Regions from separate parts of the Pantoea sp. C2G6 genome, predicted to be linked through region 2. Evidence: predicted binding sites of a transcription regulator. Region 2 holds the regulator's gene; each other region holds the start of a gene.
What was found. Region 2 encodes LexA, which represses DNA repair genes until DNA is damaged. Its sites were predicted from a motif close to TNCTGTATGTACATACAGNA; they were not measured.
Positions count from the first base shown of each region.

Region 1: a site for LexA is predicted at 3,623-3,642, ahead of uvrB (excinuclease ABC subunit UvrB). Genes of this name have one in related genera too.
Region 3: a site for LexA is predicted at 7,497-7,516, ahead of ACCW71_RS18540 (DinI-like family protein). Genes of this name have one in related genera too.

Region 1 is NZ_JBGMNJ010000001.1:23,728-33,854, reverse strand. It holds gene moaA (GTP 3',8-cyclase MoaA) at 1-287, opposite strand, end outside; molybdenum cofactor riboswitch at 277-410, opposite strand; gene ACCW71_RS00170 (gluconeogenesis factor YvcK family protein) at 618-1,541, shown strand; gene uvrB (excinuclease ABC subunit UvrB) at 1,525-3,546, opposite strand; gene ACCW71_RS00160 (hypothetical protein) at 3,960-4,256, shown strand; gene ACCW71_RS00155 (ABC transporter ATP-binding protein) at 4,444-5,166, shown strand; gene bioD (dethiobiotin synthase) at 5,179-5,850, opposite strand; gene bioC (malonyl-ACP O-methyltransferase BioC) at 5,847-6,602, opposite strand; gene bioF (8-amino-7-oxononanoate synthase) at 6,586-7,737, opposite strand; gene bioB (biotin synthase BioB) at 7,737-8,768, opposite strand; gene bioA (adenosylmethionine--8-amino-7-oxononanoate transaminase) at 8,856-10,127, shown strand, end outside.
Region 2 is NZ_JBGMNJ010000013.1:27,755-37,881, forward strand. It holds gene ubiC (chorismate lyase) at 1-362, shown strand, start outside; gene ubiA (4-hydroxybenzoate octaprenyltransferase) at 387-1,253, shown strand; gene plsB (glycerol-3-phosphate 1-O-acyltransferase PlsB) at 1,316-3,739, opposite strand; gene ACCW71_RS15945 (diacylglycerol kinase) at 3,868-4,236, shown strand; gene lexA (transcriptional repressor LexA) at 4,342-4,956, shown strand; gene dinF (MATE family efflux transporter DinF) at 5,054-6,376, shown strand; gene ACCW71_RS15960 (CsbD family protein) at 6,542-6,754, shown strand; gene zur (zinc uptake transcriptional repressor Zur) at 6,816-7,337, opposite strand; gene ACCW71_RS15970 (hypothetical protein) at 7,361-7,621, shown strand; gene ACCW71_RS15975 (conjugal transfer protein TraF) at 7,799-9,049, shown strand; gene dusA (tRNA dihydrouridine(20/20a) synthase DusA) at 9,154-10,127, shown strand, end outside.
Region 3 is NZ_JBGMNJ010000018.1:21,604-31,730, forward strand. It holds gene fliB (flagellin lysine-N-methylase) at 1-297, opposite strand, end outside; gene ACCW71_RS18500 (FliC/FljB family flagellin) at 461-1,660, opposite strand; gene fliD (flagellar filament capping protein FliD) at 1,998-3,413, shown strand; gene fliS (flagellar export chaperone FliS) at 3,422-3,829, shown strand; gene fliT (flagella biosynthesis regulatory protein FliT) at 3,829-4,194, shown strand; gene amyA (alpha-amylase) at 4,296-5,777, shown strand; gene yedD (lipoprotein YedD) at 5,840-6,313, opposite strand; gene ACCW71_RS18530 (DUF6388 family protein) at 6,555-6,878, shown strand; gene iraP (anti-adapter protein IraP) at 7,080-7,379, opposite strand; gene ACCW71_RS18540 (DinI-like family protein) at 7,555-7,794, shown strand; gene ACCW71_RS18545 (hypothetical protein) at 7,833-8,099, opposite strand; gene ACCW71_RS18550 (hypothetical protein) at 8,249-8,590, opposite strand; gene ACCW71_RS18555 (hypothetical protein) at 8,574-8,960, opposite strand; gene ACCW71_RS18560 (helix-turn-helix domain-containing protein) at 9,095-9,727, shown strand; gene ACCW71_RS18565 (hypothetical protein) at 9,792-10,040, opposite strand.

The DNA of each region.
Region 1 (10,127 bases), on a different contig from region 2:
GCGATCTGGCGGATCGAGGCGTTTTCACGCACCGCCGCAATGATCTCGGTGAAATCACGGCGCAGCGACGGCTCACCGCCGGTCAGCCGCACTTTTTCCGTGCCCGCCGCGGCGAAGGCCCGCGTGACACGGCGGATTTCACCCAGAGAGAGAAAGCTTTTGTTACGAATTCCCTGCGGCTGGTAGCCGTCAGGCAAGCAGTAGGTACAGCGGAAATTACAGACATCCGTGACCGACAGGCGCAGGTAATAGAACTTACGCGCGTATGCATCAGTAAATTGTGACACCAGAACACCTTTCCAGATTGGGAGATGCAGTCATTTCTTCCTGCACCCTGGCAGCTCGTTGGCTGCGGCCTGAATCCCCTATCCGCAGACGTAGGCATTCAGGCTTGAGTGTGTACGCTGACCCGTTGATCAGCGCGGTTAACCAAGATGGTAGCGTGATTTACGCCACTCTTCCATTGGCTCTTTTCGCTATATAATCTGATACATATCGAATTTTCACCGCATTTTCGCGACAGGATACGTTAAAATGCAATCCAGATTTTGACGTAAGTCATCCGCGCGGGATTAGCGTTTTGAGCGCCGCCGCGCGCATCGCCTTTAAGGAGAAGTATGAATCGCACTCTGGCCGATCTCGATCGCGTGGTGGCACTGGGTGGCGGACACGGGTTAGGCCGCGTGATGTCTGCCCTCTCCCCGCTCGGCTCGCGCCTCACCGGCATCGTCACCACCACCGACAACGGCGGATCAACCGGCCGCATCCGGCGCTCTGAAGGCGGTATCGCCTGGGGCGACATGCGCAACTGCCTGAATCAGCTGATTGCGGAGCCGAGCGTGGCCTCAGCGATGTTTGAATATCGCTTTGCCGGTAATGGCGAACTGGCTGGCCACAACCTCGGCAACCTGATGCTGCGGGCGCTGGATCACCTCAGCGTGCGCCCACTGGAGGCGATTAATATCATCCGCAACCTGCTGAAGGTGGACGCCTTTTTAATTCCGATGTCGGAGCAGCCGGTGGACCTGGTGGCGATGGATGCCGAAGGCAACATGGTCTACGGCGAAACCGCGATTGATGAGATGAAGCAGCCGCCGCAGGAGATGATGCTGCATCCCAACGTACAACCGACACGGGAAGCGTTGCAGGCGATTGGCGAAGCGGATCTGATCCTGATTGGGCCGGGCAGCTTCTACACCAGCCTGATGCCGATTCTGCTGATGGAGGAGATGGCGCAGGCGCTGCGCCGTACCCCGGCCAGAATGGTGTTTATCGGCAACCTCGGTCGCGAACTCAGCCCGGCCGCCGCCAGCCTGTCGGTGGCGGATAAACTGGCGATGATGGAGCGTTATATCGGTAAACGGGTGATCGATGCCGTGGTGGTCAGCCCGGCCGCCGACACCCGCAACATCGAAAACCGCCTGATCGTCCGGGAGCCGCTGGAGGCCGCCGACATTAAATATCGTCACGACCGCCAGCTGCTACGGCTGGCGCTGGAACACGCCATTCAGAGCTTTGACGGCGCTACGAGGCCGCAATAAACAGCGTCCGCAGCTCATGCAGCTGATCGCGCACGCTGGCCGCCTGTTCGAACTCCAGGTTTTGCGCGTGCTGCTGCATCTGTCCCTCCAGCTGGTGGATCTTCTTCTGCAACGCCTGTGGGGTAAGCGACAGGAAATCCGCTTTGGCTTCCGCTTCCCCCGGTCGCGCCGGTTTCGCTTTGCCGCGGGTTTTCACCACGTTCTGGCCCAGTTCCAGAATATCGGTGATCTTCTTGTTCAGGCCCTGCGGCACAATGCCATTATCAATGTTGTACTGCTGCTGTTTCTCGCGACGGCGTTCGGTCTCTTCAATGGCGCGCGCCATCGACGGCGTGATTTTATCGCCGTAGAGAATCGCCTTGCCGTTGATGTTACGCGCCGCACGACCAATGGTCTGGATCAGCGAGCGCTCCGAGCGCAGGAAGCCTTCTTTATCGGCATCGAGAATCGCCACCAGCGAGACTTCCGGCATATCCAGCCCCTCACGCAGTAAGTTAATGCCCACCAGCACATCAAACTCACCCAGACGTAAGTCGCGGATAATCTCCATGCGCTCGACCGTGTCGATGTCAGAGTGCAGATAGCGCACCTTCTCGCCATGCTCGGTCAGATACTCGGTCAGATCCTCCGCCATGCGTTTGGTCAGTACCGTCACCAGCACACGTTCATTGATCGCCACCCGCTGGCGGATCTCTGACAGCAGATCGTCCACCTGGGTCGCCACCGGACGCACTTCGAGGATCGGGTCCAGCAGGCCGGTCGGACGCACCACCTGATCGATCACTTCACTGCCCGATTTCTCCAGCTCATATTTGCCCGGCGTGGCCGAAACGTAGATGGTCTGCGGCGCCAGCGCCTCAAACTCCTCAAACTTCATCGGGCGGTTATCCAGCGCTGAGGGCAGACGGAAACCATACTCCACCAGCGTCTCTTTACGCGCCCGGTCCCCTTTGTACATCCCGCCAATCTGGGGAATGGTGACGTGTGATTCATCCACCACCAGCAGGCCATCCGCCGGCAGATAGTCGAACAGCGTCGGCGGCGCTTCGCCCTGGCCGCGCCCGGAGAGGTAGCGTGAGTAGTTCTCAATGCCGGAGCAGTAGCCCAGCTCGCTCATCATCTCCAGGTCGAACTGGGTTCGCTGGGTAATACGCTGCTCTTCCAGCAGCTTATTGTTCTCCAGCAGCACCCGGCGGCGATCCGCCAGCTCTACCTTAATATCTTCCATCGCCTGCAAAATCCGCTCGCGCGGTGTGACGTAGTGGGTTTTGGGGTAGATGGTGAAGCGCGGCACCACCGACTCGATCTGACCGGTCAGCGGGTCAAACAGCGACAGACGCTCGACCTCCTCATCGAACAGCTCGACGCGCAGCGCAATATCGTCCGATTCCGCCGGGAAAATATCGATCACCTCACCGCGCACCCGGAAGGTGCCGCGCTGAAACGCCTGATCGTTGCGGGTGTACTGCAACTCCGACAGGCGACGCAGAATGCTGCGCTGATCGATAATCATGCCGCGGGTCAGGTGCAGCATCATCTTCAGGTAGAGGTCGGGATCGCCGAGGCCGTAGATGGCCGACACCGACGCCACCACGATCACGTCGCGCCGCTCCAGCAGCGCTTTGGTGGCCGACAGACGCATCTGTTCGATATGTTCGTTAACCGAGGCATCTTTTTCGATAAAGGTGTCGGAGCTGGGCACATAGGCTTCCGGCTGATAGTAGTCGTAGTAGGAGACGAAAAACTCCACCGCGTTGTCCGGGAAAAACTCTTTCATCTCACCGTAGAGCTGAGCCGCCAGCGTTTTGTTGGGCGCCAGCACCATCGTCGGACGGTTGAGGTCGGCAATCACGTTGGCTACGGTGAAAGTTTTCCCCGAACCGGTAACGCCTAATAGGGTCTGATGGGCCAGTCCATCTTCCAGCCCCTCTTCGAGACGACGGATCGCCTCAGGCTGATCGCCTGAAGGTTTAAAGGCGGAATTCAATTTAAAGGCTTTACTCATGAATGCATTTCCTGCTGGAGAAGTCGGCGGGCAGGCACTTATTTTACTCGGCTATGGTGATTTTGCCAGAAAATAATACTGGATATAAAAACAGTGTTGATGCAAAGTAGCGCGCAGATTGGATGCTTTTCCCGCCACGATGCGCTGACGGCTTAGCCGCCGCGGTTGTTGCGCAAGGTTATCCCCAGGCGGAGATCGGATTTAACATTTGTCAATAGAGCGTCATAAAATTACAGTTCGGTTACCTGACAGATAATTCTCAGGCTTGTTTTTTACTAACTATATGATTTTATTCAAATAACCTCATAAGGCCAGATTCTCGTCATTATGTTACCAGGCCCCGTATTTCCTCGCTTCCAACTGGTTTTCATTACCTAATGCACAAGGTTATCCACAGGAATGGTGGATAAGTGATGGCAGCCCCGCCGCCATCAGCTGTGTATAATTTTTCCCTGCCCCGCTGCCCCGACCAAAATAATTTTTTTTGCGCTAAATTTGCCGCCCGGCACAGCCGGATTATTCTGCATTTTTCCCCTGACGCCCGCCGCACCGCGCAAATTTACCGCACAAAGACTACGATTCTTAATCAGATTCGCTCGCTTATCACCGCCCTCTGCACCAGCAACAGCGCCCGCAGGCACCGCAAAAGTGCAACGGTCTGCTTTCCGGGGGAAATTGATAAGTTTTTCTCAACTTTCATCCCGGCCTGACGCTATTGTCATCGTTATCCTGATCCCTTACAGATCTGGCCTGGGAATTGCAGGACTCTCTGGCATCACCGCGCATCCTGCGCAATGCAACAGAGTGCAATGGCGAGGCGGCCGTTGCTGATGACTTGTTTGCCAGACGACGCAGAGCGGAAGCAATCAGGCTAACGATCGGGAAGGAGTGTGTCAGATGCTGAGTCTACGTTCGGTAAATCAATTTTACGGTCAGAACCATATTCTGTGGGATGTTGACCTCGATCTCTCGCCTGGCACCTGTACCGGCGTGCTGGGTCGGCCTGGCATGGGTAAAACGACGCTGGTGAACTGCATCATGGGCAGATTACCGATCAACAGCGGGTCGATCTTCTGGAAGGAGGATGGCTCCCCCCCGGAAGATCTGCTGCGGCAACCGGCTGAACAGCGCGCGCAGATGGGAATTGGCTATGTGCCGCAAGGCCGACACATTTTTACCCAGATGAGCGTGGAGGATAACCTGCTGATTGCGCTGCTGGCGGGGGCCAGCCACGGCGATCGTCATCGCGCCATTCCTGAAATGGTGTTTGACCTCTTCCCGGCGCTCTACTCACTGCGCCAGCAGCGCAGCGGCGATTTGCCGATCGATCAGCAGCAACAGCTGGCGCTGGCGCGCGCGCTGGTGCTCCAGCCAAAACTGCTGATTCTGGATGAGCCGACCGACGGTATGTCGCCGTGGCTGGAGGAGGAGATGGGCAACCTGATCCGTCGACTTAACCTCGACTACGGGCTGACCATCCTGTTACTGGAGCAGCGCCTGTCGCTGATCCGCCGCGTAGCAGACTATTTTCTGCTGCTGCATCGTGGCCGCAATGTGGCGCAGGGCAGTATGGCGCAGCTCGATGACCATACCGTCGATAAATGGCTGACGGTGGCCTGATGAGCCAGGCGCTTACTCAGGCAGCCTCAGATAGTGGCCACACTCCGCCTGCTGCGCCGCATCGGTGAGGTAGGGAATGGTGCCCAGACAGGGCGCGGGCAGTCGCTGCCTGAGGCTGCTGAGATACTCCTGATAGCGTTTACCGGGTGGCTCGACGGTGTTGGCAATCCAGCCCGCCAGGGTTAACCCGCGCGCCCGCACCGCATCTGCGGTCAGCATCGCGTGGTTGATGCAGCCGAGTTTGATCCCCACCACCAGAATAACCGGCAGCTGTTCGCTGCTGACCCAGTCCGCAAAGGTGTGCTGCTCTGACAGCGGGGTATACCAGCCGCCCGCCCCTTCCACCAGAATCCAGTCAGCCAGCGGCTCCAGCGTGGCGAGTCCGGCAGAGAGCGCCAGATGGGTGATTGGCCGGCCCTCTTCGGCGCTGACGATATGCGGTGAGGTCGGCTCGATAAACGCCAGCGGATTCACCTGCTGATAGCTTAACGGCACGCTGCTGTAGCGTTGCAGGGCCAGCGCGTCGCTGTTACGGACCCCTTCGGGGGTCATTTCGCAGCCGGACGCGACCGGCTTATAGCCGGCACAGCGATAGCCCGCCGCGGCGGCCGCCTGTAACAGGGCGCCGCTGGCGACGGTTTTACCGACTTCGGTGTCGGTGCCGGTGATAAACCAGCGTTTCATGATCTGCTTACTCCATAGATGAGATGGTAACTGAGGCGGAAGCCGTGCCGATCGCGCGGCCAGTGCGCCTCTAACGCGGTCAGCCGCTGGCGGGTTAAAACCCGCCCGTCGCGCCCGTGGTGCAGGTGGGTGGCACCGATTCCCTTCAGGGAGCGCATGGCGCTCAGCGCATCGGGGAAATGCAGCGTGACGACCTCTGAGGTGCAGCTCAGCTGCTGGTTGTGGCAGGCTGAGGCGATCTGCGGCTGACTGAGAAAACGGTTGGCGTGTGGCAGCGCATCCAGATGGGACCAGGCCTCATGCACCTCCTGCAACGATCCGTCGCCAAGCGTGGAAAAGAGCAGCGTGCCGCCGGGCCGCAGCACCCGCCGGAACTGGCTCAGCGCCCGATCAAGATCGTCGCTCCACTGCACCGCCAGGTTGCTCCACACCAGGTCCATGCTGTTATCCGCCAGCGGCAGCGCGTCGATGTCGCCCGCCAGATAGTGCTGCGCCGCGTGGTTTTCCCGCGCCTGTTGCAGCATCTGCGGTGAGAGATCCAGCGCCGTCACCTGTTTGCCGCGCTCGCGCCACAGCCGGCTGTACCAGCCGGTGCCGCAGCCGGCATCCAGCAGAGAGGGACCGCTCTGCGCCGGGGCGTGCGCCAGTAGCGCATCCCCGCTGAGCCGTTGCAGGGCGGCATGGGCGTCGTAGTGACCGGCGGCACGCCCGAAGGCGCGCGCCACCGCGCGCTTATCAACCGGCAGCGTCATGCAGCGCCTCCAGCAACCGATCGATATCCTCTGGCTGATGCGCCGCCGTCAGGGTGATGCGCAGCCGGGCAGTGCCCGGCGGAACGGTGGGTGGCCGGATGGCGCTGACCCAGCAGCCCGCCGCCGCCAGCCGCGCCGACAGCGCCATCGCCTGGGCATTTTCCCCTACCAGCAGCGGCTGAATCGCACTGTCCGTGTTCATCAGCTGCCATGGCAGCGAAGCCGCACCGCGCCGGAAGCGCTGAATGTTCTGCTGTAAACGCTGACGCAGCTCATCCCCCTGCTGTACCTGATGCAGCGCCGCCTGGAGCGCGGCGGCCTGCGCCGCGGGCATGGCGGTGGAGTAGATCAGATGACGGCTGAATTGCAGGAAATAGTCGGCGGTCGTCGCGTCGCACAGCAGCGCCGCGCCGCTGACGCCAAAGGCTTTGCCGAAAGTGACCACCAGCAGTTCCGGTTTCACGCCCTGCTGCCAGCAGCTGCCGCGCCCCTGCTCACCCACTACGCCGATGCCGTGCGCATCATCCACCAGCAGCCAGCCTCGTGCCTGGCGCGTCTGCTCGGCCAGCGCGGCCAGCGGCGCGCTGTCGCCATCCATGCTGAAAATTCCCTCGGTCACCACCAGGGTTTCGCCGTCACAGGGTGCGGCGAGCCGCGCCGCCAGACTCTCCGGCGCGTTGTGGCTGAACCGCCGCAGCTGCGCCGGGCTATGGCTGGCGGCATCCAGCAGCGAGGCATGGCTGAGTCTGTCGGCGAGGATGCGGTCGTTTTTTTCACCCAGCAGATGGATCACCGCCTGATTAGCGGCGAAACCGGAGATAAAGAGTAGCGCGCGGTCGTAACCGAGCCAGTTGGCCAGCGCCTCCTCCAGCGCGGCGTGCTGCCGGTGGTAGCCGGTGACATGGCCCGACGCGCCCGCCCCCGCCCCGGCCTGCTCTGCCCCCTGCTGCCAGCCAGCGATAACCGCCGGATGCCGGGTCAGGCCCAGATAGTCATTGCTGGAGAAGTGGGTGTAGCAGCGCCCGCCGCTGTGCAGGGTGCGGGTAGTCTGCTGATCGATGACCGGGCGTTGCCGCCAGCCATCGCTGGCACGGCGCTCTGCCAGCGCCTGCCCGATACGTTGCTGCCAGCTCATCACTGCGCCGCGTTGTAGAACTGTTCTGTGTCGGCGTGCAGCAGCTGCTCGCTGAGATGCTGCTGCTGTTGCTGATCGCCATGCGAGGTATGAGTATGCTCCGGGTTCAGCCCCAGCTTGCGGAACAGCACCCGATCTTTATCCTCTTCCGGGTTGGGCGTGGTCAGCAGTTTGCAGCCGTAGAAAATCGAGTTCGCGCCCGCCATAAAGCACATCGCCTGGGTCTGCTCGCTCATCTGTTCGCGGCCCGCCGAGAGGCGCACGTGTGAGGTTGGCATCATGATGCGCGCCACCGCGATGGTGCGGATAAAATCGAACGGCTCGACATCATCGTTATCCGCCAGCGGCGTCCCTTTGACCTTCACCAGCATGTTGATCGGTACGCTCTCCGGCGGGGTCGGCAGGTTGGCTAACTGCACCAGTAGCCCGGCGCGGTCATCTACGGTTTCGCCCAGGCCCACAATGCCGCCTGAACAGACTTTGATCCCGGCGTCACGCACTTTGCCCAGCGTATCCAGCCGCTCCTGATAGCTGCGGGTGGTGATAATCGAGCCGTAGAATTCTGGCGAGGTGTCGAGGTTGTGGTTGTAGTAATCGAGACCGGCGCCCGCCAGCCGCTGCGCCTGCTGATCGCTGAGCGTGCCCAGCGTCATGCAGGTCTCCATTCCCATCGCCTTCACCCCTTCAACCATCTTTTCCAGGTAGGGCATATCGCGCTCGTGCGGGTTTTTCCAGGCCGCGCCCATGCAGAAACGGGTCGATCCGGCCGCCTTCGCCTGACGCGCCGAGGCCAGTACCTCTTCCACCTCCATCAGACGTTCCGACTCCAGACCGGTCTTGTAGCGCGCACTCTGCGGGCAATATTTGCAATCTTCCGGGCAGGCGCCGGTTTTAATCGACAGCAGGGTACTGACCTGCACCTGACGCGGGTCGAAGTGCTGACGATGCACCCGCTGCGCTTCAAACATCAGTTCGAGAAAAGGTTGTTCAAACAGCGCCTGAGCCTGTGCGATTGTCCAGCGTTGAGCCATTACTTACTCCAAAAAAAGGGTGTCATCCCGACGAAAAGCAGGGTTATACTTGTAAACTATATTTTTTTATTTTGGTTTACAACTCCGATGTTCACTGCTGAAGATGCCCTCTTTGACCGCCAGCATATCTGGCATCCCTACACCTCGATGCAGGAGCCGCTGCCCTGCTATCCGGTTGTCGCCGCGCACGGTTTTCAGCTGCAACTGGCTGACGGGCGTGAGCTGGTGGATGGCATGTCATCCTGGTGGGCGGCGATCCACGGCTACAACCATCCGCGCCTCAACCGGGCGCTGACGGAACAGGCCACACAGATGTCGCACGTGATGTTTGGCGGCATTACCCATCCGGCGGCGGTGGCGCTCTGCCGTCAGCTGGTGGCGATGACGCCTGCGGCGCTGGAGTGCGTCTTTCTGGCCGACTCCGGCTCGGTGGCGGTGGAAGTGTCGATGAAGATGGCGCTGCAATACTGGCTGGGGCGCGGCGAGAAACGCCAGCAGTTCCTGACGCTGAAACGCGGCTACCACGGCGATACCTTTGCGGCGATGTCGGTGTGCGACCCGGACAACTCGATGCACAGCCTGTGGCGCGGCTATCTGCCGGAACATCACTTTGCCGAGGCGCCAGCCTGCGGTTTCGATGATGAGTGGCAGAGCCAGGATTTCGACGATTTCGCCCGGCTGATCGCACAGCATCACCACCAGCTGGCGGCGGTGATCCTCGAACCGATTGTGCAGGGCGCGGGCGGCATGCGTTTCTACCATCCGCGTTACTTACAGCAGGTGCGGGAAGCGTGCGATCGCTATGGCGTGCTGCTGATTGCCGATGAGATCGCCAGCGGCTTTGGCCGTACCGGCAAACTCTTTGCTTGTGAACATGCCGGGATTACCCCGGATATTCTCTGCGTCGGCAAAGCGCTGACCGGCGGCATGATGACGCTGGCCGCCACCCTTACCACCCGCGAGGTGGCCGACACCATCAGCCGCAGTGCCGCGGGCTGTTTTATGCACGGCCCGACCTTCATGGGCAATCCGCTGGCCTGCGCGGTGGCGGCGGAGAGCCTGGCGATGCTGGCAGAGGGCGACTGGCAGGCGCAGGTGGCGAATATTGAGCGCCAGCTGCGGGCTGAACTGCTGCCGCTGCGCCACGCGCCGCAGGTAGCGGACGTGCGCGTGCTGGGGGCGATTGGCGTGGTGGAGACCCGTCGGGCGGTAAATATGGCGGCGCTGCAACAGTTCTTTGTTGAACAGGGCGTCTGGATCCGGCCGTTTGGCCGGCTGATCTACCTGATGCCGCCCTACATCATTACCCCGCAGGCGCTGAGCAGGCTGGTGCAGGCGATAGCCGCCGCGCTGGAACAT
Region 2 (10,127 bases):
CGCTGCGGGAAGGCTTTATTGAGGCCAGTGAGTTGGGTGAGGAAAGCGCGTTGTTGCCAGACGATGAACGCTTCTGGCTGCGCGAAATTCTGCTCTACGGTGACGGAGAGCCGTGGCTGGCGGGCCGCACTCTGGTGCCGGAAAGCACCCTCAACGGGCCAGAGGCGATGCTGCAACAGCTGGGCACGCGCCCGCTGGGGCGTTATCTCTTCTCCTCTTCGACGCTGACCCGCGACTTTATTGAGCCGGGGCAGGTTGAGGCGCTGTGGGGACGCCGCTCGCGTCTGCGTCTCTCCGGCAAGCCGCTGCTGCTGACTGAACTTTTTTTACCGGCGTCGCCGCTCTATCGCGATTTAGCCTGAGGATGTGTGGTGCAGAGTTTAACTATGAATAAATGGCGCGCTTACGCTCGCCTGATGCGTATCGATAAGCCGATTGGCACGCTGCTGCTGATGTGGCCGACGCTCTGGGCCTTATGGCTGGCTAAAATGGCGATCCCGCCATTGCCGGTGCTGGCGGTGTTTGTCGCCGGGGTGTTTGTGATGCGCGCGGCCGGCTGTGTGATTAACGACTACGCCGATCGCAAAGTGGATGGACATGTGGAACGCACGAAGCATCGTCCGCTGGCCAGCGGCGCGGTCAGTGCCGGAGAGGCGAAGCTGCTGTTCGTGATCCTGGCGCTGGTGGCTTTTGTGCTGGTGCTGACCATGAACCTGATGACGATCATGCTCTCGGTGGTGGGACTGGCGCTCGCCTGGGTTTATCCCTTTATGAAGCGCTACACCCATCTGCCGCAGGTGGTGCTGGGGGCGGCGTTTGGCTGGGCGATCCCGATGGCCTGGTCCGCAGTTAGTGAGTCCTTACCTCTGGTCTGCTGGCTGGTATTCTTTGCGAACATCTGCTGGACAGTGGCCTACGACACCCAGTATGCGATGGTGGATCGTGACGATGACCTGAAGATTGGCGTGAAGTCGACGGCGATTCTGTTTGGCCGTTTCGACAAGCTGATTATCGGCCTGCTGCAACTGGCGACCCTGCTGCTGATGGCGCTGGTAGGGATGATGCTGCATCTGAATGGCGCGTTCTACTGGACGCTGTTGCTGGCCGCCGCGCTGTTTGTTTATCAGCAGAAGCTGATCGCGCAGCGCGAACGTCAGCCCTGCTTCCAGGCGTTCCTGAACAACAATTATGTCGGGATGGTGCTGTTTCTCGGCGTACTGATGAACACGCCGCCGTTCAGCCAGATTTTCTGATAGCGCGTTTCAGGCATAAAAAAGGCGACCGCATGAGGTCGCCTTTTTACTGTGTACTATTGTCAGTCGTGTGCCACAGCCGTTTCAATCGTCATGCGGACATCGCTGGTCACCAGGTCAGCCAGGATGTGCCAGGTCGCCAGGGTCTGCGACACGTCAGCATCACCTTTATCGCTGATATAACCCTCATCGCGCAGCGTCAGGACCAGTGAGGTAAAGACCGCTTTGTCGAAGAACTCCGGGGCGTTGATACCGTGCAGCACCGACAGGCGCTGTGCCAGCGTACGGCTCTCTTTCTCCAGCGTGCCGCGGTTGATCGTCGGCTTGGCGCTGAGAATCGAGAAGGTGATGGCATAACGCTGGAGCGTTTCCCGCACCCCGGCCGCCAGCAGTTGCAGCGTACGGTAGCGGGCGGCGGTAAAGCGCAGTTCACCCGCTTCGCGCGTAATCAGGCCCTGACGCGCCAGCTCCTGACAGAGTTCTGCCAGCAGTTGCGGCAATTCGTCACTCTGCCAGCGCAGGAACAGCTCGCTCTTCAGCATCGGGTAGATCAGGCTCACCTGGCGCAGCAGCTCAGCTTCGCTCAGCGCCTGATGCTGCTGAACAATGGCGGCAATCAGCGACGGCATCACCAGCATGTGATGAATATTGTTGCGGTAGTAAGTCATCAGCACTGCCTGCTCACGCGGCAGAATGATGATGTCGCCGATGCTGTCCTTTTCGCTCTCAAACTTATTCATGCCCAGCGCGTGATCGAGCAGCGCTTCTGCGGAGAGATCGGGAACGGTGGCATTCGGCGAATAAGGCACGTTGCGCAGCAGCTGGGTATAGCACTCCAGCTGCTCGATCAACTGCTCGCGGGTAAGTGAGCGCTGACGTGAGGCGAGCAGGGCGGTCACACAGAGGTTCATGGCGTTGGCCGCGCCCGCTTCATTGATACGCACCATCAGCCTGGCGGCAATATCGTTGACGGTCGGCGTTAACCAGCCCGGACGCTGCGGTTCGATCGGGTCCACGGCGTCACGCCACTCCGGCACGCGCTTGTTGAGATAGTTGACCAGCGGCAGCGGTTCGCCAAAGTTCACGTAACCCTGACCGAGATTGCGCAGCTTGCGTAAGCCACGCACCATCTGCATAAAGCCCTCTTTCTCTTTGGCCGCGCCGCGCAGCTCTTTGGCGTAAGTGCCCACTTCCATCACATGCTCATAGCCGATGTAGATCGGCACCAGGGTGATAGGACGGTTGCCACCGCGCAGCATCGCCTGGAGCGTCATCGCTAAAGTGCCGGTTTTAGGATCGAGCAGGCGACCGGTGCGTGAACGGCCCCCTTCGACAAAGTACTCGACCGAATAACCGCGGGTGAACAGCTCGCCAAGATATTCGCGGAACACCGTGGCGTAGAGCTTGTTGCCTTTAAAGGTGCGGCGAATAAAGAAGGCGCCCAGCCGACGGAAAATCGGGCCGGCTGGCCAGAAGTTGAGGTTGATGCCCGCCGCAATGTGGGGTGGCACCAGGCCCTGATGGTAGAGCACATAGGAGAGCAGCAGATAATCCATATGGCTGCGATGGCAGGGCACATAGACAATCTCATGACCATCCTGCGCCAGCTGGCGCACCTTCTCGCCGCCGTTAACGTTGATGCCCTGATAGAGACGACTCCAGAGCCAGCCCATTACGCGGTCGGTGACGCGAATCGCTTCATAGGAGAAATTGGCGGCGATCTCTTCCATCATATCCACCGCGTTCTGCTGCGCTTTCTCATGGGAGATTTTTTTGCTGCGGGCCTCATCTTCCACCGCCTTTTCAATCGCTTTGGATTGCAGCAGGCGATTAAAGAGATCCTGACGCGCCGGTAAGCGCGGACCCACCGCCGCCAGCCGCTGGCGGGCAAAGTGAATACGCGCCACACGCGCCAGTTTCTGGGCGATCGACTGATCGGTGCCATGTTCGGTCGCCATCCGGCGCAGTGACACCGTTGGCGAGAAGCGGACAAAGCTGTCGCGTCCGTGCCAGATCACCGCAAAGAACTTCTGTACGCCGTTCAGCACGCGCAGGTGAGGCGTTGGCTCGCCCTGAACCTCACGGCCTGGCGCGCGGCCAAACATCACCGTGACCGGCAGCATCTGAATATCCAGCTCGGGATTATTGCGGTGCAGGTCGAGGTAATCGTGAAAGATCTTCACCGACTCCACGCTGGGCACAAAATAGGGGAAGACACGCGGGCCATCGTGGATAAAAACGTGGCGCGGCAGCAGTGAGCCATCAATCTCCAGTGGAGAGAGCGGGTCGGGCAGATGGTGCCGCAGACACTGCGCGCGTAAAGTCAGTAAGTCAGCCTTCGAATCATAAGGCAGAACGTACATAATAGGTCGGGTCGGATCCAGACCATGTTCAGAAACGGGATCGGCCGGAATGGCCTTACTTTTTACCAAAAACGACAGTGGTAAATTAAGCAGTTTGTAATAGAGTTTACGCCAACCTGACATAGACAACATGAAGCCTCTTGTTAGCAAAGCGCCGCAAGCATACCAGAAAGCGCAGCGAAGATCTGTGGTGGTGCCAATTGCACGCAGCCCAGACATTGACGTCAATCCGAAGAAAGGGTTCCCACATCATGGCAAATAATGCCACCGGTCTTATAAGAATCGTGAAAGCCGCAGGTTACTCATGGCAGGGGCTGCGTGCCGCCTGGCAACATGAAGCGGCGTTTCGCCAGGAGGCGCTGGCCGCGCTGGTCGCCATTGTCGTGGCCTGCTGGCTGGATGTGGATGTGGTCTCCCGCATTCTGATGATAGGGGCGGTGGTGCTGGTGGTCATTGTTGAAATCCTCAATAGCGCCATTGAAGCCGTGGTTGACCGCATCGGCCAGGAGCATCATCCGCTGGCGGGCCGGGCAAAAGATATGGGCTCGGCGGCGGTGCTGATCAGCATCATACTGGCACTGTTTGTCTGGATCGCGCTGCTCTGGACACATTTGCGATAAGCCTTCCAAAACCGCGCTGGGAGCGCGTTTTACCTGACAATCGGTTTCCATTTCGCCAATACCTGTATATACTCACAGCGACTGTATAAACAACCAGGGGGCGGGATGAAAGCATTAACCAGCAGGCAGCAGCAGGTCTATGACCTGATTCGCGACCATATTTCTTCGACGGGCATGCCGCCTACACGTGCGGAAATCGCCGCGCAGCTGGGCTTCCGCTCGCCGAACGCGGCAGAAGAGCACCTTAAAGCGCTGGCGCGTAAAGGGGTGATTGAGATTGTTTCTGGCGCTTCACGCGGCATCCGTCTGCTTATGGAAGAAGAGCCCTCTGAAGGCTTACCGCTGATTGGCCGGGTGGCTGCCGGTGAACCGATCATGGCGCAGGAGCATATCGAGACCCACTACAAGGTGGATCCGGGTCTGTTCAAGCCCTCAGCCGACTTCCTGCTGCGCGTCAGTGGAATGTCGATGAAAGATATTGGCATTATGGATGGCGACCTGCTCGCGGTGCATAAAACCCAGGATGTGCGCAACGGTCAGGTTGTGGTTGCCCGCATCGACGATGAAGTAACAGTGAAACGCTGGAAAAAGCAGGGTGCTATCGTGCATCTGCTGCCGGAAAACAGTGACTTCGACCCGATTGTGGTCGACACGCGCGCGCAGTCGCTGACGGTAGAAGGTCTGGCGGTGGGTGTGGTGCGCAACGGCGAGTGGCTCTGATTCTGATGCCCGCGTGCATTCGCCTGCTCTGATGCTATTCTGTCTGCCCTAATTTTGTCGCTGCCTCTTCGCAGCGACACTGAGCACGGAACGGCGAATGCGCTTTATTACGGCAACCGATAAAAACCTCTGGCGGCTCGCGCTGCCGATGATCCTTTCAAATATCACCGTTCCCCTGCTGGGTGTGGTCGATACCGCCGTTATTGGTCATCTCGACAGCCCGGTCTATCTTGGCGGGGTTGCAGTCGGGACCACTGTCACCAGTTTTCTCTTCATGCTGCTGCTGTTCCTGCGGATGAGCACCACTGGCCTCACGGCACAGGCGTTTGGCGCTGGAAATAAGCCCGCGCTGGCCCGTGCCCTGACGCAGCCGCTGCTGATTGCGCTGCTGGCTGGGCTGCTGTTTATCGCGCTGCGCTATCCCATTATTCAGCTGGCCACCCATCTGGTGGGCGGCGATCCTGAGGTGCTGAAACAGGCGGCGCTGTTTATTCAGATCCGCTGGCTGAGTGCGCCGGCTACGCTGGCTAACCTGGTGATCCTCGGCTGGCTGCTGGGCGTGCAATACGCCCGCGCGCCGGTCATCCTGCTGGTGGTGGGTAACCTGGTCAACATCCTTCTCGACCTCTGGCTGGTGATGGGTCTGCACTGGGGTGTGGCGGGCGCGGCTACCGCCACGGCGCTGGCGGAGTACATCACGCTGGGCGTCGGTGCGGTGATGGTCTGGCGGGTGTTAAAACTGCGCGGCATCACCATGGCAATGCTGAAGCAGAGCTGGCGCGGCGACGTTCAGCGCCTGCTGCGGCTGAACCGCGATATTATGCTGCGTTCTTTGCTGCTCCAGCTCTGTTTCGCCTCGCTGACCGTGCTGGGCGCGCGCCTCGGGCCGGACGTGGTGGCGGTTAACGCGGTGCTGCTGATGTTTATCACCTTTACCGCCTATGCGCTGGATGGCTTTGCCTATGCGGTGGAAGCCTTTGCGGGAGAAGCGCATGGCGCAAAAGATGGCAGCCAGCTGCGGCTCGTCTGGCGCTCTGCCTGCCGTCAGGCGGTGGTGGTGGCGCTCTTTTTCTCGCTGGTGTATGCGTTTTTTGGCCCGCAGATTGTCACGCTGCTGACCTCGCTTGAGACGTTGCAGCAAACTGCGGACCGCTACCTGTTCTGGCAGGTGGTGATGCCGCTGATCGGCGTCTGGTGTTATCTGCTGGATGGGATGTTTATCGGCGCGACCCGCGGGCGCGAGATGCGAAACAGCATGGTGCTGGCCGCGGCTGGCTACTTTCTGACGCTGCTGAGTCTGCCGCTGCTGGGCAACCACGGGTTATGGCTGGCGGTTACGGTGTTCCTCGCGCTGCGTGGCCTCTCCCTGTGGCTGATCTGGCGCAGGCACTGGGTTCAGAACAGCTGGTTTGACGCCTGAGCGGGCGGGCGCTGAGCGCAGCGGCTACGGATTATTCTGTATTATTCCGTCATCCTCGTTTTCATGACTACAATTAACTCTATACGGCGCAGTTAACCAGCGCTTTATAGCGTTATTTTGCTGTGTCGCGAAATAAACATTAAACCCGAGGATGGGAGGTCTGCTATGAATAAAGACGAAGCCAGCGGCAACTGGAAACAGTTCAAAGGCAAAATGAAAGAGAAGTGGGGCAAGCTGACCGATGATGATATGCAGGTCATCGAAGGGAAACGCGATCAGCTGGTCGGTAAAATCCAGGAGCGTTACGGCTATGCGAAGGAAGATGCAGAGCGTGAGGTAACGGACTGGGAAGGTCAGAACAAAGACCACCGCTGGTAAACCTCAGCAGAGGATTCCTGCCCGCCGGCATTACCCGGCCGGCAAAGCACAGGGATGTGTGCTACCCTTTTTTTCCGCGCTTTTTCCCTTCGCTCTGATGATCGTGCTGGCAGCTTTCATGCTGAGTACAGGCTTCCACTTCCGCACAGTTGACACACAGGCCATGCGCCTCAATCACGCTATGCCGTAAGGCAAACTGCGCTTCTCCCGCCAGCGTCGCAATAATGTTTTCTACGCCCTGCGCCTGTTTCTCGGTAACCGCTGCACAGCGGTCACATACCAGCATCACCGAGGTATGCGCCGGGGCCTCGAAATGGTGACACATCACGTAGCTGTTGTTCGACTCCACCCGATGAATGAAACCCTGCTCCAGCAGAAACTCCAGCGCCCGATAGACGGTCGGCGGTTTCGCCTGCGGTTCACTGACCCGCAGCTGATCCAGCAGATCATAAGCGCTGATAGAGCCTGGCTGCTCGGCCATCAGGCGTAACACCTCAGCACGCTGCGAAGTCAGACGCACACCGCGTTGCAGGCACAGCTTTTCCGCCTGGGTCATAATTTGCTGTGAGGTCATGTTTGACATGAAAATTCTCCGCTGGATAAGTGATGTTATTTTATCACACAAAGGTTGCCGCTGCTGAGGTTGGTTTTTGTCTGATAAAACAGCACTATTTGCCTGAAAAAACAGCGATCAGGGCGTTTGCCTGCTCTTTTATACGGAATCTGACGACAAATCAGATCCATCGGCTGATGGCTTTAAGAGGAATTAACCGCCATTTTGCTTTGCATCTCACGGAGTTAAGCAGTAATGTTCAGAAAGACTTAAGCGAGGTCTGGTCTTATTCTTATTTCCTTCGCCTGGTCTGAACAATTACAACGTTTTTTTGATTGGAAAACATCCAATCCTTTGAATTAAGACACTGTTTCCTTTGAGTTCACAGCAATAAAGCGTTAGCTGACGTTCACAATATGGCTAACAAACTATTCAGTCGTTGAATGTTTCAACGGCTTATCTCAGTGAATTTCTCAGGTGATGGCAGGCAAATGGTGAAAAAATTCGCTCAACGTTCAGCGCTGATCTATCCCGCTGTATCGACCGCGCTTTTCCTCTCTTCTTCCGCCATGGCGGCAGGGACCTGGTATGATGCACGCAATGACGCCATGGGCGGCACCGGCGTCGCATCTTCTCTCTATGGCTCCGCGGTGCTGGCTAACCCGGCACTGATGACGCGGGCTAAACCTGACGACAGCGTCAGTATTATTTTTCCTTCAGCCGGTGTTCAGGTCACCGACAAAGATCATCTGATCGATAAAGTGGATGACATCACGGATACCGTGGATCGCTATCGCAACGTGCTTGGCAACCTGACGTTTGCCGATTATCTGCGTGGCTATCCCGAAGTACGTGCCGCTTCAGGCGATGTGGCCAATCAGCTCAGCGACTTACGCGGAAATAAAGCGGACGGCAGCGCCGGTGCGGCAGTGGCTGTCACCATCCCTAACGAAACGCTGCCATTCGCCTTTATCACCAAAGCCTACGGCACGGCGCATGTGCGTGCCAATGTGGTGCAGAGCGATATTGACTATCTGCGCGGCGTCGCTAACGGCACCGTGCTTCCCCGTCCAGGCGATCAAAATAACCTGCGCTCCAGTGCGAATGGCCTGGCTGCACTGAACACCGATTATGGTGTGGCGGTGGCGCATGAGTTCACCATCGCTGGTCAGCCGGTGTCGGTGGGTGTGACCCCGAAAGTGCAGAAAACCTGGCTCTATAACTACACCGCCAGCATTTACAACTACGACAAGAGCGACATCAACAATAGCCAGTATCGCAGCACCCATACCGGCTTTAACGTTGATGCCGGTCTGGCGACCACCTTTGCGGAAAACTGGACGCTGGGTGTCACCGGGCAGAACCTGATCTCCCGCGATCTGCAAACGAAAAAGGTTAACGGCTTCCGCGACACCTACCAGATCCGTCCACTGGTCACCACCGGTCTCGCCTGGGATAAAGGTCCGTTTACCGTCACCGGCGATGTCGATCTGACGGAAACCAGACGCTTCAAAACCCAGGAGAGCAGCCAGTACGCGGCGGTCGGTGCCGAATACCGTGTGCTTGACTGGTTGCAGCTGCGCGCGGGGTATCGGGCTGACATGCGTTCGAATGATGAAAATGTCGCGACCGCCGGTTTCGGCCTGTCACCGTTTAACAAGGCGGTGCATCTGGATCTGGCCGGTTCGGTCGGGGCAAACAACACCTGGGGCGCGATGGTGCAGCTGGGCTTTAATTTCTAATTTCTCCACCGGCTGTTCAGGGGCGGGCGATGCACTATCGCCCGCCCTTGTGTTATCCTTGCACAGAATTCCATCACTCTTACTTACCGGATTACCTGCGCTTCATGGCTAACTTCTCTTCGCAACGTTTCTCCATCGCCCCTATGCTCGACTGGACCGATCGTCACTGTCGTTATTTCCACCGTCAGCTGACCGGCGACACCCTGCTCTATACCGAAATGGTAACCACCGGCGCGATTATTCATGGCAAAGGGGATTACCTGGCGTACAGCGAGGCAGAGCATCCGGTGGCGTTGCAGCTCGGCGGCAGCGATCCGGCTGCGCTGGCGCAGTGCGCAAAGCTGGCTGAGCAGCGCGGCTACGATGAAATTAACCTGAATGTCGGCTGCCCCTCTGACCGGGTGCAGAATGGCCGCTTCGGGGCCTGCCTGATGGCTGAAGCGGATCTGGTCGCGGATGCGATCAAAGCGATGCGCGATGTGGTGTCGATTCCGGTGACGGTAAAAACCCGCATTGGCATTGATGAGCTGGACAGTTATCAGTTCCTGACCGATTTTATCGGCACGGTCGCCGGGCGCGGTGAATGCGAGACCTTTATTATCCATGCCCGCAAAGCCTGGCTCTCGGGTCTTAGCCCGAAAGAGAACCGCGAGATTCCCCCGCTGGATTATCCCCGGGTCTATCAGCTGAAACGTGACTTCCCGCATCTGACGCTCGCGCTCAATGGCGGTGTCAAAACGCTGGAAGAGGCAAAGACCCATCTGCAACATCTTGACGGCGTGATGATGGGGCGTGAGGCCTATCAGAACCCTGGCATTCTGGCGCAGGTCGATCAGCAGCTGTTTGGTCGCCAGCATCCGGTTGCCGATCCGGTCGCGGTGGTGCGCGCCATGTATCCCTATATCGAAGCGGAGCTGGCGAAGGGCACCTATCTGGGACACGTTACGCGCCATATGCTGGGGCTGTTCCAGGGGATCCCGGGCGCGCGTCAGTGGCGACGCCACCTGAGTGAAAATGCCCATAAGCCCGGGGCCGATGTCCGGGTGCTGGAAGCGGCGCTGGCGCTGGTGGCCGATAA
Region 3 (10,127 bases), on a different contig from region 2:
CAACGCCGCAGCGCCCAGGCTGGAATGTACTTTACATAGCCGGTTTTCATCCATAAAAGCGCAGTTACCGGCCGCATTAAGCTTCATGGTTCCCCAGCTGGCAAAACTTTTTCTCGTGGTAATGATGTTCTCAGCCGCCAGCGTTTTAATTTCAATCAGCGAGGATTTTAAATAGCGATTGACCGTGGGTTTATCCAGGTGAATGTCCCAGCCCTTGCAGCAGTGATCGCGACATTCGCTGCCGATGCACTTAAAGGCGCTGACAAAAAGCGGTTCAACGACGGTAATATTTTTCATTGTTTACCTGCTTAACAGAGGTACTTAAGAAGAATGAGGCGCATTGCAGGATTATAAAACAGAGAGAAAAGATTGATTGGCAGAGAAACAGGGAAAAACGAGGCTAATCGTAAGCATAAAAAAACCCCGCCAAGGCGGGGTTTTGAATTGAGTCAGAAGACGATTAGCCTTGCAGCAGAGACAGAACCTGCTGTGGAACCTGGTTAGCTTTCGCCAACACTGAGTTACCCGCCTGCTGTACGATCTGCGCTTTAGACATGTTTGAAACTTCAGTTGCGTAGTCAGCATCCTGAATACGAGACTGTGCAGCTGACAGGTTCGTGGTGGTGTTGCTCAGGTTAGTTACCGCTGAGTTCAGACGGTTCTGAATCGCACCCAGTGAAGAACGGAACTTGTCAACGCTGGCAATTGCTTCGTCCAGTTTTTTCAGTGGATCAGCAGTTGAACCAGAGGTCAGGCTAGACAGGCTCATGTTAGCCGTATCCAGCGTGAACGCAGCGGTATCACCACCAGCAGTAGTTGCGGCTGACTGTGCATCGACAGCAACATAGAAATCCTGGTTAGAACCGTTAGCGATGTCGAAGCCGTTCGCTTTCAGGCTGTTGGTTTCCGCAGCACTGCTTGAAGCGACGTTGACTTTAGCAAACAGGTTGCCGTTGTCATCTTTGTAAACTTTGTCAGCTGTTACGGTGACGTTAGCCGCAGCGACACCCAGACGGGTTGCCAGGCTGTCAGCCGTACCTTCTGCAACGGTCGCTTTGCTCACGTTACTGGTAGAACCGTAAACTGACTGGAAGTCAGCAGCAGTTGCCGCAGTTGGTGTACCCTGTGGACCATTCACATTGAAGGTATCCAGTTTCAGAGTAGAAGAGTCAATTTTCTTCAGGTCGATGGTGATGGTTTCGCCATCGTTAGCGCCAACCTGAATTTTCATTGAGCCATCTTTAGCCAGCACGTTCACGCCGTTGAACTGAGTCTGACCAGATACGCGGTCGATTTCGTCCAGACGTGATTTGATTTCGTCCTGGATTGAAGATTTGTCAGAATCTGAGTTAGTACCGCTTGAAGCCTGTACGGTCAGCTCACGGATACGCTGTAAGTTGTTGTTGATTTCTGACAGCGCGCCTTCAGTGGTCTGCGCAGCAGAGATACCGTCGTTGGCGTTACGAGCAGCCTGAGTCAGGCCCTTGATGTTAGAGGTGAAACGGTTGGCAATTGCCTGACCAGCAGCGTCATCTTTAGCGCTGTTGATACGTAAACCAGAAGACAGACGCTCCATTGAAGTAGACAGAGCTGACTGGTTCTTGTTGATGTTGTTCTGAGTGATCAGCGAGAGGCTGTTGGTATTAATGACTTGGGCCATGATAAATTTTCCTGTTAATCAAGTCTTTCGGTTAAGGTGTGGGCTTCAACCCGCCGGCTTCAGCGCCGTCAAAGTTGTTATCGTCTGCCGTTTCACAACCTTTAGAATTTTTTTAGTACCAGGCGAACTTTTTTGCTTCTGCCTGTCACGTTTTAAGTTATCGCCACCCCGCCGGAGTTCTTTAGACCTGATTCATAAATTTTCCAGCCACTGAATTGCCCTTCTTTATAGTGCTTATTTAACCCATTACCCTAAGGCAAATAACCTTAAACTTTCCTTAATCGAGGCCGATAACCCAGCTATTCACTTTCCCTGTCGACCTTATAAAGGAATTAACATGGCTAGTATTAGCAACCTCGGTGTGGGTTCCGGCCTGCCACTCAGTACCATGCTTGACAGTTTGCAGACCGCAGAAAAAGCCTCACTCAAACCTATTTCAACGCAGCAGACGGCTTATACCGCCAAGCTCAGTGCCTATTCCACCCTGAAAAGCGCACTGACCACGTTCCAGACCGCGAACACCAAGCTGAACAGCGCCGATCTGTTTACCGCCACAACCGCGGCCAGCAGCACCACCGCGTTCAGTGCCACCACCTCTGGCAGCACCGTCGCCGGTAAATATGCGATTAACGTCACTCAGCTGGCGCAGGCGCAGGTGCTCACCTCAGCGGTACAGAGCAGCAACACGGCCGCGCTGGGTGACAGCAGCGTGGCCAGCCGCAGCATCGCGATTACCTTAAAAGATGGCACCAGCAAAAGTGTCAGCCTCACCAGCGAGCAGACCTCACTGACCGGCATGCGTGACGCCATCAACGGTGCCAATGCCGGCGTGACCGCCAGCATTATTAAAGTTTCAGACGGCAGCTTCCGTCTCTCCGTCAGCGCGAATAAAACCGGCAGCGACAATGCGGTGTCGACAATCGCCGTCACTGGTGACGATACGCTGCAAGGGGTGATAGGTTATGACGCCTCTGCCAGCAGCAATGTGATGACGCAAAGCGTGGCGGCACAGAACGCCAAACTGACCGTCAACAACGTGGCGATTGAGAACAGCAGCAACCAGATCAGCGATGCGCTGGAAGGGATCACCCTGAATCTGACTGCGCAGACGGTCGGCGATCAGACCCTGACGATCACCAAAGACACCTCAAAAGCCTCCAGCGCCATCAGCAGCTGGGTGGATGCCTATAACACCCTGCTGGATCAGTTCAATACGCTGACCAAATACACCAAGGTCGATACCAATACTGATTCGCAGGACAGCAGCAATGGTGCATTGTTGGGTGACAGCACGCTGCGCACTATCCAGACCCAGCTGAAAAGTATGCTGACCAACGCACAGAGTTCATCTGCGTATAAATCACTGGGACAGATTGGCGTCACCACAGACCCGACGACCGGCTCACTGAAGCTGGATTCGACCAAGCTCAGTGCCGCCCTGGATAAAGATGCCGCTGGCGTGAAAGAGATGATTGTGGGAGATGGTAAAACCGGAATCACCGCAAAAATTGACAGTAAACTGACGGAATGGTTGTCCTCTAAAGGGATCGTCCAGGCCGCTACCGATGGCGTCAGTAAAACGCTGAATAACTTAACCGCGCTCTATAACACCACCAGCGATCGCATCGATGCGGATATTGCACGTTATAAGACGCAGTTTACTCAGCTGGATATGGCCATCAGTAAACTGAACTCGACCAGCACCTATCTGACGCAGCAGTTCGACACCTCAAGTTCTTCCACTAAATCGTAGGAGTGACCATGTACAGCGCTACAGGCACCAAAGCCTATGCACAAATTGGCGTAGAAAGCGCCGTGATGAGCGCCAGCCAGCAGCAGCTGGTGGTGATGCTGTTCGACGGCGCACTGAGCGCGCTAATCCGCGCCCGCCTGTTTATGCAGGATGGCAATATTGAAGGCAAAGGCAAGTCTCTCTCCAAAGCCATCAATATCATTGAAGCGGGCCTGAAAGAGGGGCTTGCGGATAACCGTGGTGATGAGCTGGCAGATAATCTGCTGGATCTTTACAACTACATGACCCGTCGACTGTTGCATGCCAACCTGCACAATGATGTTGCAGCCATCGAAGAAGTCGAAGGCTTACTGCGCAACATTGCGGACGCATGGAAAGAAGTGGTTCAACCTAACCTGATTCAGGACGCCGTTTAATGACTATTGCACCGCATCTGATTACCGTTTACCAGCAGTTACTCGATCTCAGCCAGGGGATGCTGCGCCACGCAGCACAGGGCGAATGGGATGAATTGATCAGCCGAGAGATGGAATATGTCAGCGCGGTGCAAAACTTAGCTCAGTCAACCGAGACCGCCCCGCCGTCTGCCCAGGCGCTGGAGCAGTTACGCCCGGTACTGCGTCATATCCTGGATAATGAAAGTGAAGTTAAACGTCTGTTGCAGGCGCGGATGGATGAGCTGGCCTCACTGGTGGGTCAGAGCAGCCGCCAGAAATCGGTGCTGTCCGCCTATGGCAAGCAAGGCGGCGTGGTGATGGTGCCGCGCGAAACCCTCTCCTGATCCCCTGCGTTATCACGCCGCCAGATTTATTTTTCTGCGCGGCGTCTCTTTTTTGCCGCTTACTCCATACTTGATTCTCATCATCCCCTGGAGTGTGGTACATGCAAAACCCAACGTTATTACAGTTTTTCCATTGGTATTACCCGGATGGCAGCAAACTGTGGCCTGAAATCGCCGATCGGGCGGCCTGGCTCAGCGAAATCGGTATCACCATGGCGTGGCTGCCGCCATGTTACAAAGGGGAATCGGGCGGCTATTCTGTGGGTTACGACAGCTATGACCTGTTCGACCTGGGTGAATTTGACCAGAAAGGCAGCGTTGCCACCAAATATGGCGACAAACAGCAGTTACTGGCGGCAACGGAAGCGCTGCGCAGCCATAACGTCGGCGTGCTGCTGGATGTGGTGCTGAACCATAAAATGGGCGCAGACGAGAAAGAGATTATCAGCATCAACCGCGTCAACCCGGACAACCGGGATGAAATCTACGACGAGGTGGTGGAGTGCGAAGCCTGGACCAAATTCACCTTTCCGGTACGCAACGGACAATATTCCAAATTTGTCTGGGACCACAAATGCTTCAGCGGCGTTGACCATATCGAAAACCCGGATGAAAATGGGGTATTCAAAATCATCAATGACTACACCGCCGAAGGCTGGAACGACCAGGTCGATAATGAACTGGGCAACTTTGACTATCTGATGGGCGCCAACATCGATTTCCGTAACAACGCGGTCAGTGAAGAGCTGAAGTATTGGGCGCGCTGGGTGATGGAACAGGTTCCCTGCACCGGTTTCCGGCTGGACGCGGTGAAGCATATTCCGGCCTGGTTCTATAAGGCGTGGATCGATCACATCCAGGAAGTGGCCGAAGAGCCGATGTTTATCGTCGCCGAATACTGGTCGTTTGAAACGGAGAAATTGCAGGAGTATGTGCATCAGGTGGAAGGCAAAACCATGCTGTTTGATGCGCCGCTGCACATGAACTTTCATCAGGCGTCAACGGCGGGCAGCGCCTACGATATGAGCCAGATCTTTGCCAACTCACTGGTGGTGGCCGACCCGTGGCATGCGGTGACGATTGTGGCCAACCACGACACCCAGCCGCTGCAATCGCTTGAAGCCCCAGTCGAAGCCTGGTTTAAACCGCTGGCCTACGCGCTGATCCTGCTGCGTGAGCAGGGTGTGCCGACCATCTTCTATCCCGATCTGTTCGGGGCCACTTATGAAGATGAAGGCGGCGACGGTGAGAAGCATAAGGTTGAAATGCCGGTGATCCCGGAACTGGAAGGGTTGATCCGCGCGCGTCAGCAGTATGGCTGGGGCGTACAGACTGACTACTTTGATCACCCGAACTGCGTCGCCTTCAGCCGCAGCGGCACGGAAACGCAGCCGGGCTGTGTGGTGATTATGTCCAATGGGGAAGCGGGCGAGAAAAGCGTGCCGATGGGCGAAAGCTACGCCGGTAAGGTGTGGCGTGACCATCTGGCTAACCGTGAAGAGACCATTACCGCGGATGAGCACGGCACGGCGCTGTTTACCTGTAACGGGGGCAGCGTCAGCGTCTGGGTTGTCGCGGAATAACAGTGAAAAAAGCCCCGGCGGGTCTGCCCTGCCGGGGCTTTTTCTTTCACCTGTCAGCGCATTTACGACCGGGCGTTATTCTCGGTAATCGCCGTGCGCAGCAGCTGCGGCTCGATATTCTGGATCACCGTGGCTTTCGGCTGCTTTGCCACCTCTTCCAGCGCCTGCTGGCACTCCAGGGTCGGACGCGCCACTTTACGCAGCGTCAGCCCGTCATATTTCAGCTCACCGTTTTCAGCCTCCAGTGGCATCACCCGGTTCTGCCGCGTCACGTTAACGTAGTCCTGACTCAGCAGCGTCAGCTTGCCCGGCTTAGCGATTACCCGTTGCCACTGACGGCAGTCCAGCGTTGAGCCATCCGCATTGACAATCAGGCTGGCGATCGCCTGATCGCTAATCAGATTGCTTTGTGGGCCACTACTTTGCCAGTTCCCTTGCAGATTAGCCGGTGCCGGCGTCTGCACCGCGCTGCTGTAATCGTTGATTTGCGCACAACCGCTCAGCGCCAGCGCGGCAATCAGCATCCACTTTTTCATGTTAAATCCCTAAGATCGCGTCAATGGCGGCTACGTTATAATTTTTCCACTCTGTAGCGCAAGGTGTCTGCGCGATTGTGCCATCACCCGCGCATCGCTGCGTCACTGTTTACCGGTCAGCAGACCCCGTAACCGCCTGGTCACAGCGGGATGCCCCAGCGCTGACCGCGCCGCGGCTCCTGACAACTCGGGCGCAACCCGCTACACTGGCGCGCTGCAACAGACTTTCAGGAATCCGAAGATGAAAACGCCAGAAGCTTACTACGCGCAGGCGCGTGAGATGTTTTTTACCGCGCACCCCGATTTCCAGGCTGCCCTTGATGAGTTAACCGAAAGCGATGCCCGCGCCGCCAATCTGTCGCTGCGTCAGTTGCGTGAATGGCATGCGGAACGTATCTATGCCGCCTTTTTACGGCAGAAAAATCTGGATGGGATGATCTTTTCTATTCAGCTGGCTGAGCCGGATAAAGCGGTGGCCGCCGAGGCGATTGAAACTTATCTCAAATCCCACGCGGCGTCGCTGGGGATGAGCTGGGAAGAGTTTTGCATTAAAAACGAGCTGTAATCAGCGTTGCGCTGAAGATGCATTGGTCATACACCTCCAACCAGTGTCAGCGCTGCGGATAAGGTTGTACTAACTGCATGAAAGCGGATAACGTCAGCCTGCGACTCAGGTCGTGATTGACCTTTAACGAATAGTGCTGATGCACTGCCTCTGTAGGTGTGGTCTGATTTCTACCTCCAGAGGCGAATTTTTTATCCGCCCTTACCCTTCATCTTCCGTCGCTTTCCCCTTCACTTCCACATACTTCGCCACCGCCAGCAGACGATTGATGTGCGTCAGCAGCAGATCGACATCAGATTGCAGAAACTCGGTGGATGAGCGAGATGCGGTGACAATGGCGTCCTGAACGGTTTCGGTGATAGTCAGCGAGTTATCCTGTTTCGCCTGCACCAGCAGCGCCGCAACCAGCAGTGACTGCGCTTCAAGCTGGGCCGTCAGCTCCTTCGCGTCGACGTCCATCTTTGCCAGTTTTAGCAGAATATCAATAACCAGTTGTCGCATCGCAAATCTCCTGAAAAGTAAGCCGCCATTATGTCGTGATGCTGACGCATTTTGCCAGTCGAAGATTGAGCTGGCGACGACATAAAAATTTACGTGAAATCACGCGCGCCGCCTTGCTACTGTTTTTATTTACAGTATTATATGTCAGCGATTTTGCCCTGAATGGATTGCCATCATGTTTGTTGAATTGATTTATGACAAGCGCAACGTTGCCGGTTTGCCGGGTGCTCGTGAAATGATTCGTGAGGAGCTGGAGAAGCGGGTGCATCGGGTGTTTCCTGACATTGAAGTCAAGGTTAAGCCGATGGAGCGTAATGCGATTGATACCGATTTAAGTAAGAACGATAAGGCGACAGTTGCGCGGATTGTTGAAGAGATGTTCGACGAAGCGGAAATGTGGCTGGTGGCCGATTAATCCCTTAGCGGCCACCGCATCAGTTAGCGGGAGATAGCTTAGCTCTCCTGCTCGCTGTGATTAATTTCAATCTCGATGTCCTGAATAGCGGCATCCAGATCTTCCAGCAGTTTCCCCTGCTTGTTCAGCAAGGCATCAATACGGTCAGCATTGGTTTTGTCTTTGTATTCACCGGCATCAAATGCCAGCCAATGGCTGGAAAGTGTCTCCGTATTGGTCTGCGCATAGTGGCGCATCTCTTTCAGCTGAGAGGCTACGTCACGCAGGTAGTCGGTTTTGGTCTTAGTTTCTGTTGAATCGCTCATGCTTATTATCCTTTTGATCGTTTATCCAAAGTGATCGGGCTTAGCGGTTCACTAACCGGCCAATCAACGGGCCGCATTCAGATACAAATGTTGCCCGAAGATTTAAAACTAGTCGATAATAGCGAAGCCGCACTAAGAATAATCGGAAGTTACGGTCTCCTGTTCATTTTTCCCGCAGAGGGTTCACTTTCGATCACCACCTCTTTCACCTTGTTGACCGTCTGATCGGCGGTACGTTCCGGTATCGCATCCAGCTTATGCTGCAACTTTCTGACCTGATCGGTGAGCAGATCAACCCTGGCATCACGTCGCGCCGCGACATCGCGATAATCTTTGCGGATCTCCTCTACCCGCTTATTGGCCGCGTTACTGACATACAGAAACAGAATCGTCATCAGGACACAAATCATTGAGCAGCTGAGCAGAATACCGCCGAGAATGACTTTGCGCCGGTAGAACATGGGAGCCAGAGTGCTATTTATCGAGGCCATCGCTGCGATCCTCCAGAGTTGAGATAAGCCGATCGACTTCATTGCGAAACTTGTCGCTGTGATCGGTTTCCGTCATTGCCAGTAAAATACCGACGGCGTTTTTGATTAGCCGAAGATCGGTTTCGAGCGTCGAGATACGACGCAGATTTTTGTCATGCCGCTGACGAAGCTCATCGTTCTCTTCCCTGATGCGTAGGTTGCTCTCTTTCAGCAGGACCACCTGCTCTTTGTAGCTGGTGATAATTTCACCCCCGGCACGATTGCTGGTCACGATTGACGCGATCCCTGCCAGAAGCGGTTTCCAGAACAACGCCGCTGCGCCCCCGCCCAGAACGAGCGCCCCCATACTGGTAATCAGACTACTCTCCATGCCACACCCCTTTATCCGGTAAGGTCACTGGAACTTAATTGCGTGCAAAAAACACGTTCCCCGCATGAAATTTAAGATTGCTTAAATACCAGGCTTAAGTATACTTAAGCCATTCTTAATCACAAGTCAAGCTGATGAAAAACGAAACGTTAGGCGACCGCATTCGCCACCGCAGAAAAGCCCTGGAACTGACGCAGAAACAGCTGGCGCAGCAGGTGAAAGTCTCCCACGTGGCGATTTCGCAGTGGGAAAAAGAGGAAACGCTGCCGCGCGGTGAAAACCTGCTGCGGCTGGCTGAGGCGTTGGGGTGCGCACCCGCTTTTCTGATAGACGGAGATGGCCCTGTTTTTAGTGAAAACGCCTGGGCCGGGCTTTATCAGATCCCGCTGCTCGCTCAGCGTGACGTCGCGCACTGGCGCAGCGATGCCAGTCAGGTTAAGCATGAATTACTGATGCACAACGACATGGCGCTCTCTCAGCAGAGCTTTGCCGTGCGGGTGGATGAGCAGGCGATGACGCCGGCGATATTGCCACTGGATGTGGCGATTGTTGATCCCTGCGTCTCTCCCCTGCCCGGCGACACCGTGGCCGCGTTACAGCACACCAGGCTGTTGCTGCGCACCTGGCGGCAGCGCAGCACGGTCAATGACCAGCCGCTGTTTGAACTGGCCCCCGCCAATATCAACTATCCGCTGCTGCACTCCGATCAGGATGCGCTGACGCTGCTGGGCACCGTGGTGGAGCTGCGCCGCTATCGTCAGCAATAAAAAACCCGCCATAGGCGGGTTAAATTTTTCAACGCACAGCAAAACTACGGCAAACAGCAGAGGATTACAGGGCTTCAGTCAGCCGATCGACAACCACATTGCCCTGCATGTCGGTCTGCATAATCCGGTAATTTACCGGCCATGAGCGGCGGGTGCTGAGTTTATCAAACAGTTTCACGCCGCCCTTTTTCTCACCCCGGGCATTCACAATGGTCCATTCGGTGATCTCTTCCTGGCCGCGATTTTTCAGGCTTCGGCAATCTTTTTCTACCAGCTGATCTTCAGCTTCAATCTTTAAATAGTCTCGTAACATAATTTCTATCTCCTGGTAACGCAGGTCACTATATGCTTTTTATTAATCCGTTCAATCGAATTTATTAATCGAACAGCTTGTGACCTG